3 regions of the Arminella tumorigenes genome follow, and region 2 is predicted to be linked to each of the others. Evidence: predicted binding sites of a transcription regulator. Region 2 holds the regulator's gene; each other region holds the start of a gene.
What was found. Region 2 encodes PhoB, which activates phosphate uptake and scavenging genes when phosphate is short. Its sites were predicted from a motif close to TGTCATNNANCTGTCAT; they were not measured.

Region 1 (4,906 bases), 1.8 Mb from region 2:
TCAAGTACAACACGGCAAAATCCATGGGCTACGACGGCCCCGCCTCCGGCCTGTTCGATGCCGAGACCAACATCAAGTATGCCGCAAAGTATCTGCGCGGTGCATGGATGGTGGCCGACAACAAGCTCGACACCGCAGTCGCCCTTTACGCGCGCGGCTATTACTACGATGCCAAGAACAAGGGCATGACCAACGTCGCCAACGGCAACTACTGAGGTTCCCGTCAGGTTTTTACAGTTTTGAGCGCATCGACGATCTTTTGCACAAGAATCTGAGGCCGGTAGTTCAATTCGTCCGGAGTAAGTCCGAGGCGAACGACAACGATATTGGCCGACGGCACGATCGCAACGCTCTGCCCGTCATGACCAACCAGCCAGAACGTATCCAGCGGCAATCCGAAATGCCGGCTTCCACCGCCCGGGGCTGACAACCACGCCTGGCCTTGGGTGAATATCCCGTTGGATGCTTTCGTCGGCGTCCGCATCGCGCCCACGAAGCCCTCCGGTAGCAACCGCTGCCCATGCCAGACGCCATCCTGAAGCAGGAATTGCCCAAACCGCGCCCAGTCCCTGGCCGTCGCGTAGAGATAGGATCCGCCGACAAGGGTGCCGTGCTCGTCCGCCTCCAGCACGGCGCTCGACATGCCGAGCGGGGCAAACAGGGCATCGTGGGGGTAGTCCCGGGCCGCATGCTGATTGTCGAACCTGTTCATCCAGATCCGCGACAGCAGCACCGCAGTCCCCGTGGAGTAATGAAATTCCTGCTTTGGAGGAGAGACCTGCGGCGCACTTGCAGCCATCGCCGCCATGTCCGGCTCCAGGAAGAGCATCCGCGTCACATCGGTGACCGAGCCATAGGATTCGTTGAAGGCAAGGCCGCTTTCCATCGCCAGGAGGTTTGCCACCGTGATCTTCGATCGGCCGTCGCCGTGCCATTCCGGAAGCAGGTCGGCATCATCGAAGGACATCCGCCGCGCCTGCATGAGGCGCCCGATAATCGCTGAATTGACAGTCTTGGTCATCGACCAGCCGAGCAGCGGCATGCCGGCATCGAAGCCTTTGCCATAGCTTTCGGCTACCAGCCTGCCATCCTTGATGACCACGATCGCCCGCATCCCGGGCCCGCCAACGGCAGGATCCTTGATCATATCAGCGATAGCCGCATTGGGTTCGCCGGCTGCGTTATCGCCGTCCGGCCAGTCGGCATCCCGTCCCGTCACGACCGGAACGCGAGGCATCGACAAATGTGCGGCCATCTTCATGTCCCCGTCGGGCACGCTGGCGCAACCGAGCGGCCCGCGATAGACGGCGAAATTGGGAGCAAACAGGCCGAGCATCCGGGCAGAGACGACGCCCTCGTCTCGGGAAATAGAGAGGCGAACAAGCCTCAGCGCCGGATTGCCGGGCGCCTGCACGTCTTCGGAGAGGATAGCCTGGGGATCCCGGCCCGAAATGAAGACGCCGGAGCAAACTATCTTGGCGGCATAGCCATCGGCTACCCTCAGCAGATCGGGTGGTGCGACTGCGAGCCAGGCGGCGGCACCTGCCACGCCCGCCATTGTGGCCCCCGCCAATACCAGCCCGATCTTCGCTCTCAAACGCATCGCACGTCTCCGCCAGTTCGGTGACGAAACAAGCAGCAAAGTCGGCAGCGATCAAGAGGTGACCCATCAATAGACCGAGAGGGCCCTGTTGGCTGCGGCCCCGCCGCGCCGGCCTGTCACGCGGCTGTAGCACTGCCGCGTTACATGCGCCGAACCGCAACGGGGTGACGAATCATGACGGAATTCGCTTCGGACAGCAGCTTCCCGAAGAACAGGAAGATCAAGGACGCGCTCCTCCAGCACAAGGCGCTGTCAAAGGCCGGCTTTTCCGAGCGCCTGTTCGGCCTTCTGTTTTCCGGCCTCGTCTATCCGCAGATCTGGGAAGACCCGGATGTCGACATGGAGGCAATGGAACTCCGTCCGCACCACCGCATCGTCACAATCGGCTCCGGCGGCTGCAACATGCTCGCCTACCTCTCGCAGAACCCCGCCTCCATCGACGTCGTCGATCTCAATCCGCACCATATCGCGCTGAACAGGCTGAAGCTCGCAGCATTCCGGCTGTTGCCTGGCCACAGCGATGTCGTCCGCTTCTTCGGCACGCCGGATGTCGGCGTCAACAGCCAGGCATTCGACCGCTTCATCGCCCCCGGCCTCGATGAGGCGACCAGCGCCTACTGGAACGGCCGCGACATGCTCGGCCGTCGCCGTGCCACGGTGTTCAACCGCAACATCTACCGCACCGGCTTGCTTGGCCGCTTCATCGGCGCCGCCCATCTGCTCGGCCGCCTGCACGGCGTCAAGTTTGCAAAGCTGACGCAAGCCCGCACCCTGGAGGAACAGCGCCAGTTCTTCGATACCGAGATTTCGCCGGTCTTCGAGCGGCGGATGGTGCGCTGGTTGCTCGGTCGCAAGAGCTCGCTGTTCGGCCTCGGAATTCCTCCGCAGCAATACGACGAACTGGCAAGCCTTGCCGGCGACGGCTCCATCGCTGCGGTCCTGAAGTACCGGCTGGAAAAGCTCATCTGCCATTTCCCGATGAGCGAAAACTATTTCGCCTGGCAGGCCTTCGCCCGTCGCTATCCCGAAGCCGACAAGGGGCCCCTGCCGACCTACCTCAGACCGGAACACTTTGCAGCGATCCGGGCCAATGCAGAGCGCGTCACCGTCCATCATCTGAACTTCACCGAGTTGCTCGCCACCAAGCAGGCAGCGTCGATGGATCGCTATGTGCTTCTCGACGCGCAGGACTGGATGAACGATGCCCAGCTCAACGAACTCTGGGCCGAAATCAGCCGCACGGCGGCAACGGGCGCCCGGGTCATTTTCCGCACGGCCGCCGAGAAAAGCATCATCGAGGGGCGCCTCTCGCCTGCCATCCGCGACCAGTGGGAATATGTCGAGGAGAGGTCGCACGCCCTCAACGCCCGGGACCGCTCGGCCATCTATGGCGGCTTCCACATCTACGGTAAAAAGCCATGAGCCGCGTCGAGGCCGGCCCGGAGCCTGAAGTCGGCGGCCATGCCGGCCTCATGGACGGCATGTACCGCTATCAGCGGCACATCTACGACGTGACCCGCAAATACTACCTGTTCGGCCGCGACCGCACGATCAACCACCTCAACATGCCCTTCGGCGGCTCGCTGCTGGAAGTCGGCTGCGGCACCGGCCGCAACCTGCTCTACGCCCACCGCCGCTTCCCGTCCGCCCGGCTCTTCGGCCTCGATATCTCACAGGAGATGCTGATATCGGCCCGGGCAAGCTTTCGCCGAATATCGCCGATGCCGGATTTCAAGGTTGCCGATGCGACCAACTTCACGGCGCAGGAATTCGGCACCGAGGGTTTCGACCGGATCATGATCTCCTATGCGCTGTCGATGATCCCCGACTGGAAAGCCGCCATCGACGCCGCAATCGATGCCCTGAACCCCGGCGGTGAACTGCATATCGTCGACTTCGGCCAGCAGCAGCGCCTGCCCGGCTGGTTCCGCAAGGGGCTGCAATCGTGGCTGCGAAGCTTCCATGTGACACCCCGCGCAGACCTTCAGTCCGTGCTGGAAGAACGCTGCATCAGGCTTGGCGCCAGGCTTTCCACTGAAGATATCGGTCGAGGCTATGCGATACGGGCAGTTATTGTGACGCCACGCACATAATTAGCTTGAAGATAACGCATTTTTTACGTTGATATGATGAAAACGGCTTTAGTGCCTTTTCCGCCACGGCTGCGATTCGTCGGCTGAAAACTTGAACTTGGGCAGAATAACACCTCACCTGGATACGGGACGCCCATGCGCCGGCTTTTGTTATGTTTACTGCCGTTGGTCCTGCTGCTGAGCGGCTGCAATTCGAGCTATGACTTCATGGAGACGAAGTCGATCCCGAAATCCCGCTTCCGCGATACCAAGCCGCAGGATTTCGGCGCCGATCACCCGCAGCTGCGCCCCATCCACGGCATCGACATTTCCAAATGGCAGGGCGACATCGACTGGCGGACAGTCAAGTTGTCCGGCGTAGCCTTCGCCTTCATCAAGGCGACCGAAGGCAAGGATATCATCGACACCAAGTTCCAGGAATATTCGAGCGAGGCCCGCGCTGCCGGCATTCCGAGCGCCCCATACCATTTCTACTATTTCTGCTCTTCCGCCGACGAGCAGGCTGACTGGTTCATCCGCAACGTGCCGAAATCGGCCATGGTGCTGCCGCCGGTGCTCGATGTCGAATGGAACGCGGAATCCAAAACCTGTCGCCTGCGCCCCGATGCCGTTACCGTGCGGGCGCAACTGCAGCGCTTCATGGACCGTCTCGAGGCCTATTATCACATGCGGCCGATCATCTACACGTCTGTCGATTTTCACCGCGACAACCTCGTCGGCTACTTCAAGGAATACCACTTCTGGGTCCGCTCGGTCGCCAAGCATCCAGGCGTCACCTATGCGGATCGCCGCTGGGCCTTCTGGCAATATACTTCGACCGGTGTGATCCCGGGCATCAAGGGGCCGACGGACATCAACGTCTTTGCCGGCAACGAAAAGAACTGGCGGAACTGGGTCGAGGCGGTGACCAAGCTCAAGAATTCTTGAAGTCGGGGCCATTTCGTACTTGCATCGCAGCGCATGTTCTGTGAAAGCGACCTCATCCGTAAGCAACGAGGACCGCCCATGGACCGCTTCAACGCTCGACGCACTGCACTCGCGATGATCTTCGCATCAACAATGGCAGGTGCTGCCGCGGCCCAGACGAGCGCCCCGGCCCCGCAGAACCCGACACCGGCAGCCGCCTGCGGCGGTGACCTTTCCACATTTCTCGAAGGCGTCAAGGCCGATGCGATCAAGGCAGGCGTAACGCCGGAAGCCGCTGAAAAGA
Region 2 (4,906 bases):
CTTTTCGCCCCGCACCGCGATGCCGACCAGCTTGGCGGTGTCGGGACTGAACTCGAGGAATACGGCACGGTTGGCTTTATCGTGACCTGTCGCGAACATCTCTTCGATGTAGGCAGACACTTTCGCCTGGCGCTCCAGCGCGCGCTTGTGGATGGTCCTCAATACGTCCTGATCCGCCACAAGCACGACCATCGGCTGAACGCTCATAGGATTGTAGACATGGCCCAGAGCATCCCGGTATGCTTCGCCGATGATTTCCGGCGACTGGGCAATGATCCCGCTCACCAGAAAGGCAGTGACGTTGAGCTTCTGCCAGGTGGCAAGGTCATGGCGGATGACAATCGCGATTTTGGTATCGAACATGTCCAAGAACTCCATGGAAGGCATCGAAAGAGACGATCGAATAGCGCCTGCCGATGCCCTCGGTCTTGAACGTTCGTGCAAGAGCGGTTTTCGCGACGGACTGAGCATCGCTGCTTCCAGCCATGGCGTCGAGCGCATGGAAGCGCGCTTTCATGGCAGAGGCTTTTCACCGCACAGACACGACACATATGCGCTGGGCCTCACTCTTCGAGGTGTCCAGACGTTCCGCTATCGCGGCGCGGAGCGCTTCAGCCGTCCCGGCAACGTGATCGTGCTGCATCCCGATGAAGTCCACGATGGCGCGGCCGGCACCGACGACGGACTGATCTACCGGATGCTCTATTTGCCGCCCGCGCTGGTCGACCTCCTCGAGGCGGGCAATCGGGCGCTGCCCTTCGTCCGCGATCCCGTCGTGACTGACGCTGGCCTATTGTCAGCGCTGGCGGACATCCTGTCGGATCTCGACCATGCGCCGAACGATCTGGCAATGGACGACGCGGTTGCGCGGCTGACGGCAGGACTCTTCCGACAGGCCGACGACCCGAGGAAAGCACCCACGAGAATCGATCGCCCAGCTGTCATGCTGGCGCGTGATTTTTTGACCGAGCATTGCGAAGAGGGTGTCAGTTCCGAAACGTTGGAGGCGATCAGCGGCTTGGACCGATACGAGCTGGCGCGGCAGTTCCGGCGTGCGTTCGGCACCAGTCCGCACCGCTATCTCGTGATGCGCCGCCTTGACCGAGCCAAGCGGCTGCTAGGTGCCGGCTATAGCCTTGCCGGAGCAGCTGCAGAAGCGGGGTTTGCCGATCAGGCACATTTTACCCGCCATTTCCGGGCGGCCTTCGGCATGACCCCGGGCAGATGGCTGGCAATGCACGATTGCCAACCCTTATAGCTTCAACCCGCGAAACGGCGGACTTTAGTCACCTGCACAGCTTCAGACTTCCATGGAGTAGCCTGCGCCGCGTACTGTGCGGATGACGTCCTGCATGTTGGAAAAGTTCAGAGCCTTGCGCAGCCGGCCGACATGCACGTCGACGGTGCGTTCGTCGACGTAGATGTCATGGCCCCAGACGCCGTCGAGCAGTTGCGAGCGGGAAAACACACGGCTTGGCGATGCCATCAGGAATTCCAGCAGGCGGAATTCTGTCGGGCCGAGACGAACCTCGCGGCTCTTGCGATGAACCCGGTGCGTCTCGCGGTCGAGTTCGATATCGCCGCAACGAAGGACGCTGGAGAGCACTTCAGGGCGGGCGCGGCGCAGCATGGCGCGGACGCGGGCCATCAGTTCTGGCGTAGAGAACGGCTTGACGACATAGTCGTCTGCGCCCGTGGAAAGGCCCCGGACGCGTTCGCTCTCTTCGCCACGCGCCGTCAGCATGATGATCGGCAGACGCTCGGTCTCCGGCTTCATGCGCAGGCGGCGGCACAGTTCGATGCCGGAAACACCCGGCAGCATCCAGTCGAGGATCAGGAGATCCGGAATGCGCTCCTGCAAGCGCATCTCGGCTTCATCGCCTCTGAGGATCGTATCGACTTCGAAACCTTCTGCTTCAAGGTTATAGCGCAGCAACACGCTCAGCGCTTCTTCATCTTCTACGACGGCAACTCTCGGAACCATGGGGCCCGCTCTCCTTCAAAAACCCTTCGGGCCTATTCCGTCATGGCGCCGACGGTGTTGGCAGTATCGTCCTTCGGGCGGTCGCCCTCGGGCAATGCACCGGTCGCCATGTAGAAAATCGTCTCGGCGATGTTGGTGGCGTGGTCGCCGATGCGCTCGATGTTCTTGGCGCAGAACAGCAGATGCGTGCAGGTGGTGATGTTGCGCGGATCTTCCATCATGTAGGTCAGCATCTCGCGGAACAGCGAGGTGTACATCGCGTCGATTTCCTCGTCGCGCTCGCGGATGGAGACAGCCTTGTCGGGCGAGCGGGTCGTATAGACGTCGAGGACTTCCTTCAACTGGACGAGCGCCAGTTCTGACAAATGCTCGATGCCGCGCGCCAAGCTGCGCGGTACGCCGGTGCCCTGCACAGCGATAACACGCTTGGCAGTGTTCTTGCCAAGATCTCCGACGCGTTCCAGATCGGCGGCAATCCGGATCGAGCCCATGATCTCGCGCAGGTCGGCAGCCATCGGCTGGCGGCGTGCGATTGTCAGGATCGCCTTGTCGCCGACTTCGCGCTCGGCATGATCGAGGATCGTATCGTCAGAGATGACCTTCTGGGCCAGTCCGACATCGCCATTGACCAGAGCGCGGACGGATTCACCGACCATCTGCTCGGCAAGGCCACCCATCTCGGAGATGCGCCGCGTCAGGAATTTCAAATCTTCGTCGTAGGCGGAATGAATGTGTGTCGAAACCATTTTCTATCCTCAAATTGAAAGGCGTCACGGAACGTAGGTCTGCTCGGCGCGGCGACGGCAACGCGTTTCGCCTTTTCGAGGCCCTTTTTGATATCGGCCTAATGCTCGCCCTTTTATGTCAGGCCAATGAAACAATTATGACAATCGAAATCATTGAATTAATTCAGTTTTCGCGGCGCCCAATAAAGCGCCACCAGGTTATTCAGAAGCGCACGGTGAAATCCGTGCCGCGGCCGACTTCGGATTTGACGATCAGCCGGGCTCGGTGACGGGTCAGGATGTGCTTGACGATGGCGAGCCCGAGGCCAGTGCCCTTCTTGGACCGACTGTTTTCGACGCTGACGCGATAAAACCGCTCGGTCAGGCGCGGCACGTGTTCGGCCGGAATGCCGCCGCCGCTATCGGACACGGTGACCTCCACCGGCTCGCCGGGCTTGTTGCGCAATGTCACGTCGACGCGCTTGCCCTCCTGCCCATACTTGCAGGCATTCTCGATCAGGTTTTCGAAAACCTGCACCAGTTCGTCGCGGTCACCAGTCACTTCGGCCTTGCCTGATGGCATATGCAGATTGATGGTGACATCGAGATCCATCGCCAGCGGAACAAGCGCATCGCGCACATGGCCAAGCAGCGGCACGAGATCGACCTTCTGGTCCGGTGCCAGATGCGACTTCAACTCGAGCCGCGACAGCGACAGCAGATCATCGACCAGCCGGCTCATGCGGGTCGCCTGATCGAACATGATCGCGAGAAAGCGCTCCTGCGCCTTGGGATCGTTGCGCGCTGGCCCCTGGATGGTCTCGATGAAGCCGCGCAGCGAGGCCAGGGGGGTGCGCAACTCATGGCTGGCGTTGGCGACGAAATCCGACCGCATGCGGTCGATATGACGCAACTCCGAGACATCGCGGAACGACAGCAGGAAGAAAGTCTGGTTGCCGAGATCGGCAAGCGCCAGCTCGATAGGCGCAATCCGCACGATGAAGACACGCTCCGACGGCAGGCGCTCGGAATGCTCGATCTGGTTGGGCACGCCGGTGGCAATCGTTTCCCGCACCATGTCGAGAATGCCGGGCGAGCGCAGCTTTGCCGACAGGTGGGCGCCAATCGGGAACAGGTCGAGCGCCCGCTCTGCGGCAGGATTCTGATAGAACACCGACGCCTCGCGATCCAGCACCAGCACGGGCATGTCGAGACCAGCGAGGCCTGCCGTCATCGGCCTCAGGACTGCCGCCAGATCCACCGGCGCCGGCTCGACTTTCGCCGGCTGCGCTCTGCGCGCCACCAGGGGTGCGCGCAACAGGGCAACGGCAACCACGACCAGCAGCACGGCGAGGATGGCGACCACGTCGGTACCCTCCGCCATGGCCAGCAAGGCAACCAGCACGGCCAGAATCAGGATCGCTCTTTCCTGCTTCAAGCGCTGCCCGAGCCGATTTAAAATTGATGTATTCTCTTCCAACGCCGCCGGTCCGATTCTACGTCCACACGTCTAAGACTCGGACTGATATAGCAAATTCATGACAGAAGTTTTCAGCACTATCCACAGTCCCGCAACCGTTGTGCTTCCGCGACGACCGTAGTCGGCGGAAGGCTTGAAATGACACGGTAAATATGTGTCTTCTGAGCCGGTTTATAATTTTTACGAACTGAGCCCAGAAGGCAAATACAGGCCAAGGGCCCGAGGAGGATCTATGGGAGACGAAGTCGAAAGCCGCGTGGTCGAGCTGGAGCTGCACGGCAAACGGCGTATCTTCGACGTCGACGACCCCGTTCTGCCCGACTGGGTCGCAGACAAGGCGCTGTCGTCCGGCCACTTTCCTTATAAGAAAAAGCTGAAAAGCAGCGAATACATGGACGATCTGAAAGCGCTTCAGATCGAACTCGTGAAGGTACAGTTCTGGTTGCAGGCGACGGGCAAGCGGATCATGGCCATTTTCGAAGGCCGGGATGCTGCCGGCAAGGGCGGTGCGATCTTTGCGACGTCCGCCCACATGAACCCACGCCTTGCGCGGGTCGTGGCGCTCAGCAAGCCGAACGACCGCGAAGCCGGACAATGGTATTTCCAGCGCTACGTCGACCAATTCCCGACATCAGGCGAATTCGTCCTTTTCGACCGCTCCTGGTACAACCGCGCCGGCGTCGAGCCGGTGATGGGGTTTTGCACGCCGGAACAATA
Region 3 (4,906 bases), 1.4 Mb from region 2:
CCGACGACGCCGACATAATCGAGCGCCGTGAGAATCGTTTCGGCAGCAGCAGCAGCAGCAGCTGCGGTTTCTGGCGACAGCCGAGCCGGCAGCGTCGAGGTGTGCAGGATGCCGTCGCGGTGAACATTTTCGGCCGGATCATAGCTTTCGGTCGTGCCTTCCGGGTTGCGGGCCGCGATGACAGAGATCTCGCGCTCGAACGTCACGAAGCTTTCGAGAATCAGGGGGACGTTTCCGAGCGCGGCATAGCCGCCTTCCGGACTGTCGGCGAGGGATCGATAGACGCGCTGCCCCTTGCCGTCGTAGCCCAGCCGGCGCGTCTTCAGCACGCCCTGTCCGCCAAAATCGGCAAGTGCCGCCTCGAGGTCAGCCTGGCTGTCGACGGCATGAAAGCGCGCCGTTGCAACGCCGCACCCATTGAGAAACTGCTTTTCCGTCAGGCGGTCCTGGGCCATGGCCAGTGCCTTTGGCGGCGGATACACGGGCACGCTCAGCGACAAAGACTCTACGGCAGACACGGGCACGTTTTCAAATTCGTAGGTCACCACATCCGATGCCGCTGCGAGTTCCGCCAGTGCTGCGGGGTCGTCATAGGCAGCGACGATCTGGCGGCTGGCGACCTGGGCTGCCGGACAATCGGCCTGCGGCTCGAGGATGATGGTGCGGAAGTTCAGTCGGGCTGCGGCCATGGCGAGCATGCGGCCAAGCTGGCCGCCGCCGATGATGCCGATCGTCTGTGCCGTCATAGGTCATCCATCGGGTATTCAGCGACTGCAGCACTCTGGGCCGCCCGCCATGCATCCAGCCGGTTGGCGATATCCTCGTCGTTGAGCGCGAGCACTGCGGCGGCGAGCAGCGCAGCATTGATGGCGCCGGCCCTGCCGATGGCCAGCGTGCCGACGGGAATGCCGGCCGGCATCTGGACGATGGAGAGAAGGCTGTCCTGGCCGGACATGGCTTTCGATTGCACGGGCACGCCAAACACCGGCAGCAATGTCATCGATGCGGCCATGCCGGGGAGGTGAGCTGCCCCGCCAGCGCCGGCGATGATGATCTTGAAGCCCTCGTCGCGCGCGCCCTTGGCAAAGCGCACCAGCCGATCGGGCGTACGGTGCGCCGAGATAATGCGGGCGTCATACGTGATATCAAGGGCTTCCAAGGTGTCGGCTGCATTCTTCATGGTTTCCCAGTCGGACTGACTGCCCATGATAATGGCGACAGGCGGTCTTTCGGTCATGGCGACGCGTCCCCTCAAGCGGTGATGTCTGGAATGATCTGGTCTTCGAGCTTGGTCAGCTTGTCCTTGATGACCAGCTTCTTCTTTTTCATGCGCTGGACCCGAAGCTGATCGCAGCCGGTTTCGATCATCGCATTGATAGCGACGTCGAAATCCTCATGTTCCTGGCGCAGGCGCGCCATGATGAGTCTCACGTCGGCTTGATCCTGATCGGGCATGGTGTTCGTCCCCAGTCGTCGTCACGCGGAACCCTTTGGATCCAGCGGTTTAATTTCGCAAGCTCCTATCACCAAATAACGGTAACGGGAAGTTATCCGTGATCATGAATTTGCCCCGTTCAAGTCACTTTTTGGCCTTCGACATTGAAGAATTAGTATGTCACACTATTGTCGTTAAAGCCTAGAACTCCAGCGATGGATGGCTGGGGAAAGGCAAGCAGAAGGAAGGTCAAATGACAGTTCAGGCTCATCTTGAATCGCTCCAGAAAAAGCATGTCGCCCTCGAGGAAAAATTGCACTTTGCAATGAACTCGCCCTCGGTGGATGACCGTGAAATCGCGGACATCAAGCGAATGAAGCTGAAAATCAAAGACCAGATCCAGCGTATTGCCACATCGGTACACTGATGCCGTAGCCGCTTTCCGGCAAGGCCGGGCATCCTGCTCACTTGCGACTGAAATGCGGCCTTTGCACTGAATTAGAGAAATTTTTGCGCCAGCTTCCTTTAACAGGAGTTGGCGCAATCGTTTGGATGGGGGTCGATGATGGCCTCCGCGCTTTGCGATCAGCACTACATATAGAGCGGCCGGAAAGGCGTTGATCGCGGCTCTGTTCGCGTTCCCGGCCAGTAATGCCGTTGCGGTTTTCCGCGACGCTCCCCTTGTCAGCAGGTCCCAACGGATTTACTCACAGACCGGAATGCCGGACTTCGTGTTCCGGCCGGATGCGCCGAATAGGAAGCCTGCATGACCTTGCCCCCAAGCCGCTGCCGTCTGGTTCTCATCGTGCCCGAGATGACCGACATCGCAGAACAGCATGCACTCGTGGCAAAGGCACTGGAGGGGGGCGACGTTGCCTCTGTGATCATCCCGCAATACGGTGTGAACGAATTCGATTTCCAGAAATCGGCCGAAAAGCTGGTACCCATCGTTCAGGCTGCCGGTGCTGCAGCCCTCATTGCCGGCGACAGCCGCGTCGCGGCGCGCGCCAAGGCGGATGGGCTGCATATCGCTGCCGATATCGCCGAGTTCACCGAGGCGATGGAAAAGCAAACGGCAAGCTTCATGGTCGGGGGCGGAACGGCGAAGGATCGCCATACCGCGCTCGAAATCGGCGAACTGAGACCCGACTATATCTTTTTCGGCAAGTTCGACGGCGACTTCAAGCCCGAGGCCCATCCAAAAAACGTCGATCTCGGCGAATGGTGGGCATCGATGATCGAGATCCCCTGCATCGTCATGGGCGGCACCGACCCGAACTCCGCGCTCGATGTGGCGCTCGCCGGTGTGGAGTTCGTGGCGTTGAGATCCGCTGTGTTTGCCGACGCCGCACAGGCATCGTCTGTTGTTTCTGCCGTGAATGCCTTGCTGGACGAAAAAGCGCCACGGTTTGAAGATTGATAGCAGTTCATGTCGATCTCGCACCGCTATCATCCACCCTTGCTGTTTCTGGCGCTCCTCACCGGGTTTGCTGTTCTTCCCCCCATGGCAAGAGCGCAGTCTGCTGCGGACGGGGTCTCGAATTCCCCTAATGTCGGAGCTTTTCCGACCGAGCACATTTTACCCTCGAACGAGCCGAAGCCGCAGCCTTTCAAGAAAGGCGGCGAGGCACCACCTGTGCCTGCCGATCCCAAGGCAGCCAAGCCTTCGGGTGGCATAGGCGTCCTCGATCGCATGGGCGTAGGCCTGCCGTCGCTTCCGCCGGAAAAGCCTTATACCGGCGTGGTCGACGAGGCCTATGGTGCCTTCCAGCGCGGCTACTATCTCACGGCATTCCAGAAAGCCCTGCCGCGCGCCCAACTCGGCGACCCGGCGGCACAGACGCTGATCGCCGAATTGCTGTCGCAGGGACTGGGCGTCCGGCGCGACAGCAAGAACGCCGCCTTCTGGTACGGCAAGGCAGCGGAAGGCGGAAATCCTACCGCGATGTTCAAATTTGCCCTGGCGCAGATGGAAGGCCGCGATGTCCCGCGCGACCGCAAGTCTGCCGATCAATGGATGAAAAAAGCAGCCGATGCCGGCGAGCCGACGGCGCAGTTCAACTGGGGACAAAGCCTGACTGCGGACAACGCCGGCATAAAGGGGCTCGAGCTGGCATTGCCCTATTACGAAAAGTCTGCCGCCCAGGGCGTCGCGGATGCACAATACGCTGTTTCGCAACTCTATATTTCGCTCGAAAGCGTGCCGCCGGAGAAGAAAGCACAGGCGCGCATGTGGCTTGCGCGGGCGGCGAATGCCGGCTTCGACACGGCGCAGCTGGACATGGGCGTCTGGCTGGTCAACGGTGTCGGCGGCAAGACAGAGCTCGAAGAAGGCTTCAAGTGGATGAAGGTCGCAGCCTATCGCGGCAATGTGGTGGCGCAGAACAAGCTTGCGCACCTTTATGTCAATGGGCTCGGAACGCCTCAGGATGCTGTCGAGGCTGCCAAATGGTACGTCATTTCGCGCCGTGCCGGACTGAAGGATCCCGAACTCGAGGATTTCTATCTCGGCATCGAGGACGACCAGCAGAAGGCCGCGATCAACGCGGCCAACAAATTCCGCAGCGCGCGCTGAGTGCGCTCAAAGCGTTTCGCAGTGTGAGACGCGCGTTTGATACCCACGTCGTCGTCGTTTATAGCCGGGCCTTGCTCTAGAAAAGCGCGTCTTCGAACAAGTCCTCGTCGTTCGCGGCGGCCGCTGTTTCTACGACATGCAGGATGGCGCCGCTCTGGGCCGGGACGATGTCGTGGTGGACATTGCGTTCCTGCGCCATGGTGTAGACCTTCAGGATCCGGGCTGCGAGCGGCCCCAGGCTGTCGGCAAGGTCGCTGACGTCAGGCTGCTGCGGGCCCGCCATATCGCTCAACGTATCGGCGCAAGTGGCGAGGATCTCGCCGAGATCGTTCTGGAAATCGAGCTTGCTGAGCGACAGGCTGATCTTGGTGGCCACTTCGCGCCCGTGCTCGGACAGGATCGCCAGTTCCTTCTCCATGACGTCTGCGCCGGCGCGGATATTGCCGACGGCGCCGCCAAGCCGTTCGTCGAGGCGGCGGGCGTTGGCCTCATGGGTAGAGGCGACGCCATTGCCGGCAGTCTCGAGATCGCAAAGACCGGTAACGAGCGAGTCTGCTGAATCGTCGAGCTTGGCGGCAAAGATGCGCAGTTCGGCGGTGATGACGTTGATCGAACGGCCTTCTTCGCCCATGCGGCTGCAGCGCAGGTTTGTGTTCAGCGCCATATAGTGGATATCGGTCTTAACCGCGCGGATATTGGCGATGCTTTTCAAAAGGTTGGATGTCGTGTCGAGGGTGGACTGGCTGATCCGGTTTGTCTGCGTGCGCGCCGTTTCCACCTGCTTGACGATGCCTAGGGCGGTGGAGACGCTGTCTTCCAGCGTGCGCATGAAATTGCCGCCGGTTTCCTCGCCGCTGCCCTTCATGTCATCGCGCAGTTTCAGGATTTCCTGGGTA

Region 1: the regulator PhoB is predicted to act here: its motif matches at 1,718-1,734, upstream of PR017_RS09330 (BtaA family protein).
Region 3: the regulator PhoB is predicted to act here: its motif matches at 1,614-1,630, upstream of PR017_RS11875 (YdcH family protein).

The regions. Positions count from the first base shown of each region.
Region 1 covers NZ_CP117255.1:1,884,685-1,889,590, forward strand. Annotated here, with positions in the region: gene PR017_RS09320 (lytic transglycosylase domain-containing protein) at 1-215, shown strand, start outside; gene PR017_RS09325 (serine hydrolase domain-containing protein) at 224-1,603, opposite strand; gene PR017_RS09330 (BtaA family protein) at 1,778-3,025, shown strand; gene PR017_RS09335 (class I SAM-dependent methyltransferase) at 3,022-3,696, shown strand; gene PR017_RS09340 (glycoside hydrolase family 25 protein) at 3,832-4,623, shown strand; gene PR017_RS09345 (lytic murein transglycosylase) at 4,702-4,906, shown strand, end outside.
Region 2 covers NZ_CP117255.1:115,143-120,048, reverse strand. Annotated here, with positions in the region: gene PR017_RS00620 (DUF2000 family protein) at 1-363, opposite strand, end outside; gene PR017_RS00615 (AraC family transcriptional regulator) at 362-1,258, shown strand; gene phoB (phosphate regulon transcriptional regulator PhoB) at 1,301-1,984, opposite strand; gene phoU (phosphate signaling complex protein PhoU) at 2,017-2,730, opposite strand; gene phoR (phosphate regulon sensor histidine kinase PhoR) at 2,933-4,189, opposite strand; gene ppk2 (polyphosphate kinase 2) at 4,422-4,906, shown strand, end outside.
Region 3 covers NZ_CP117255.1:2,422,735-2,427,640, reverse strand. Annotated here, with positions in the region: gene PR017_RS11890 (5-(carboxyamino)imidazole ribonucleotide synthase) at 1-746, opposite strand, end outside; gene purE (5-(carboxyamino)imidazole ribonucleotide mutase) at 743-1,237, opposite strand; gene PR017_RS11880 (YdcH family protein) at 1,252-1,455, opposite strand; gene PR017_RS11875 (YdcH family protein) at 1,689-1,862, shown strand; gene PR017_RS11870 (thiamine phosphate synthase) at 2,202-2,855, shown strand; gene PR017_RS11865 (SEL1-like repeat protein) at 2,865-4,010, shown strand; gene PR017_RS11860 (chemotaxis protein) at 4,087-4,906, opposite strand, start outside.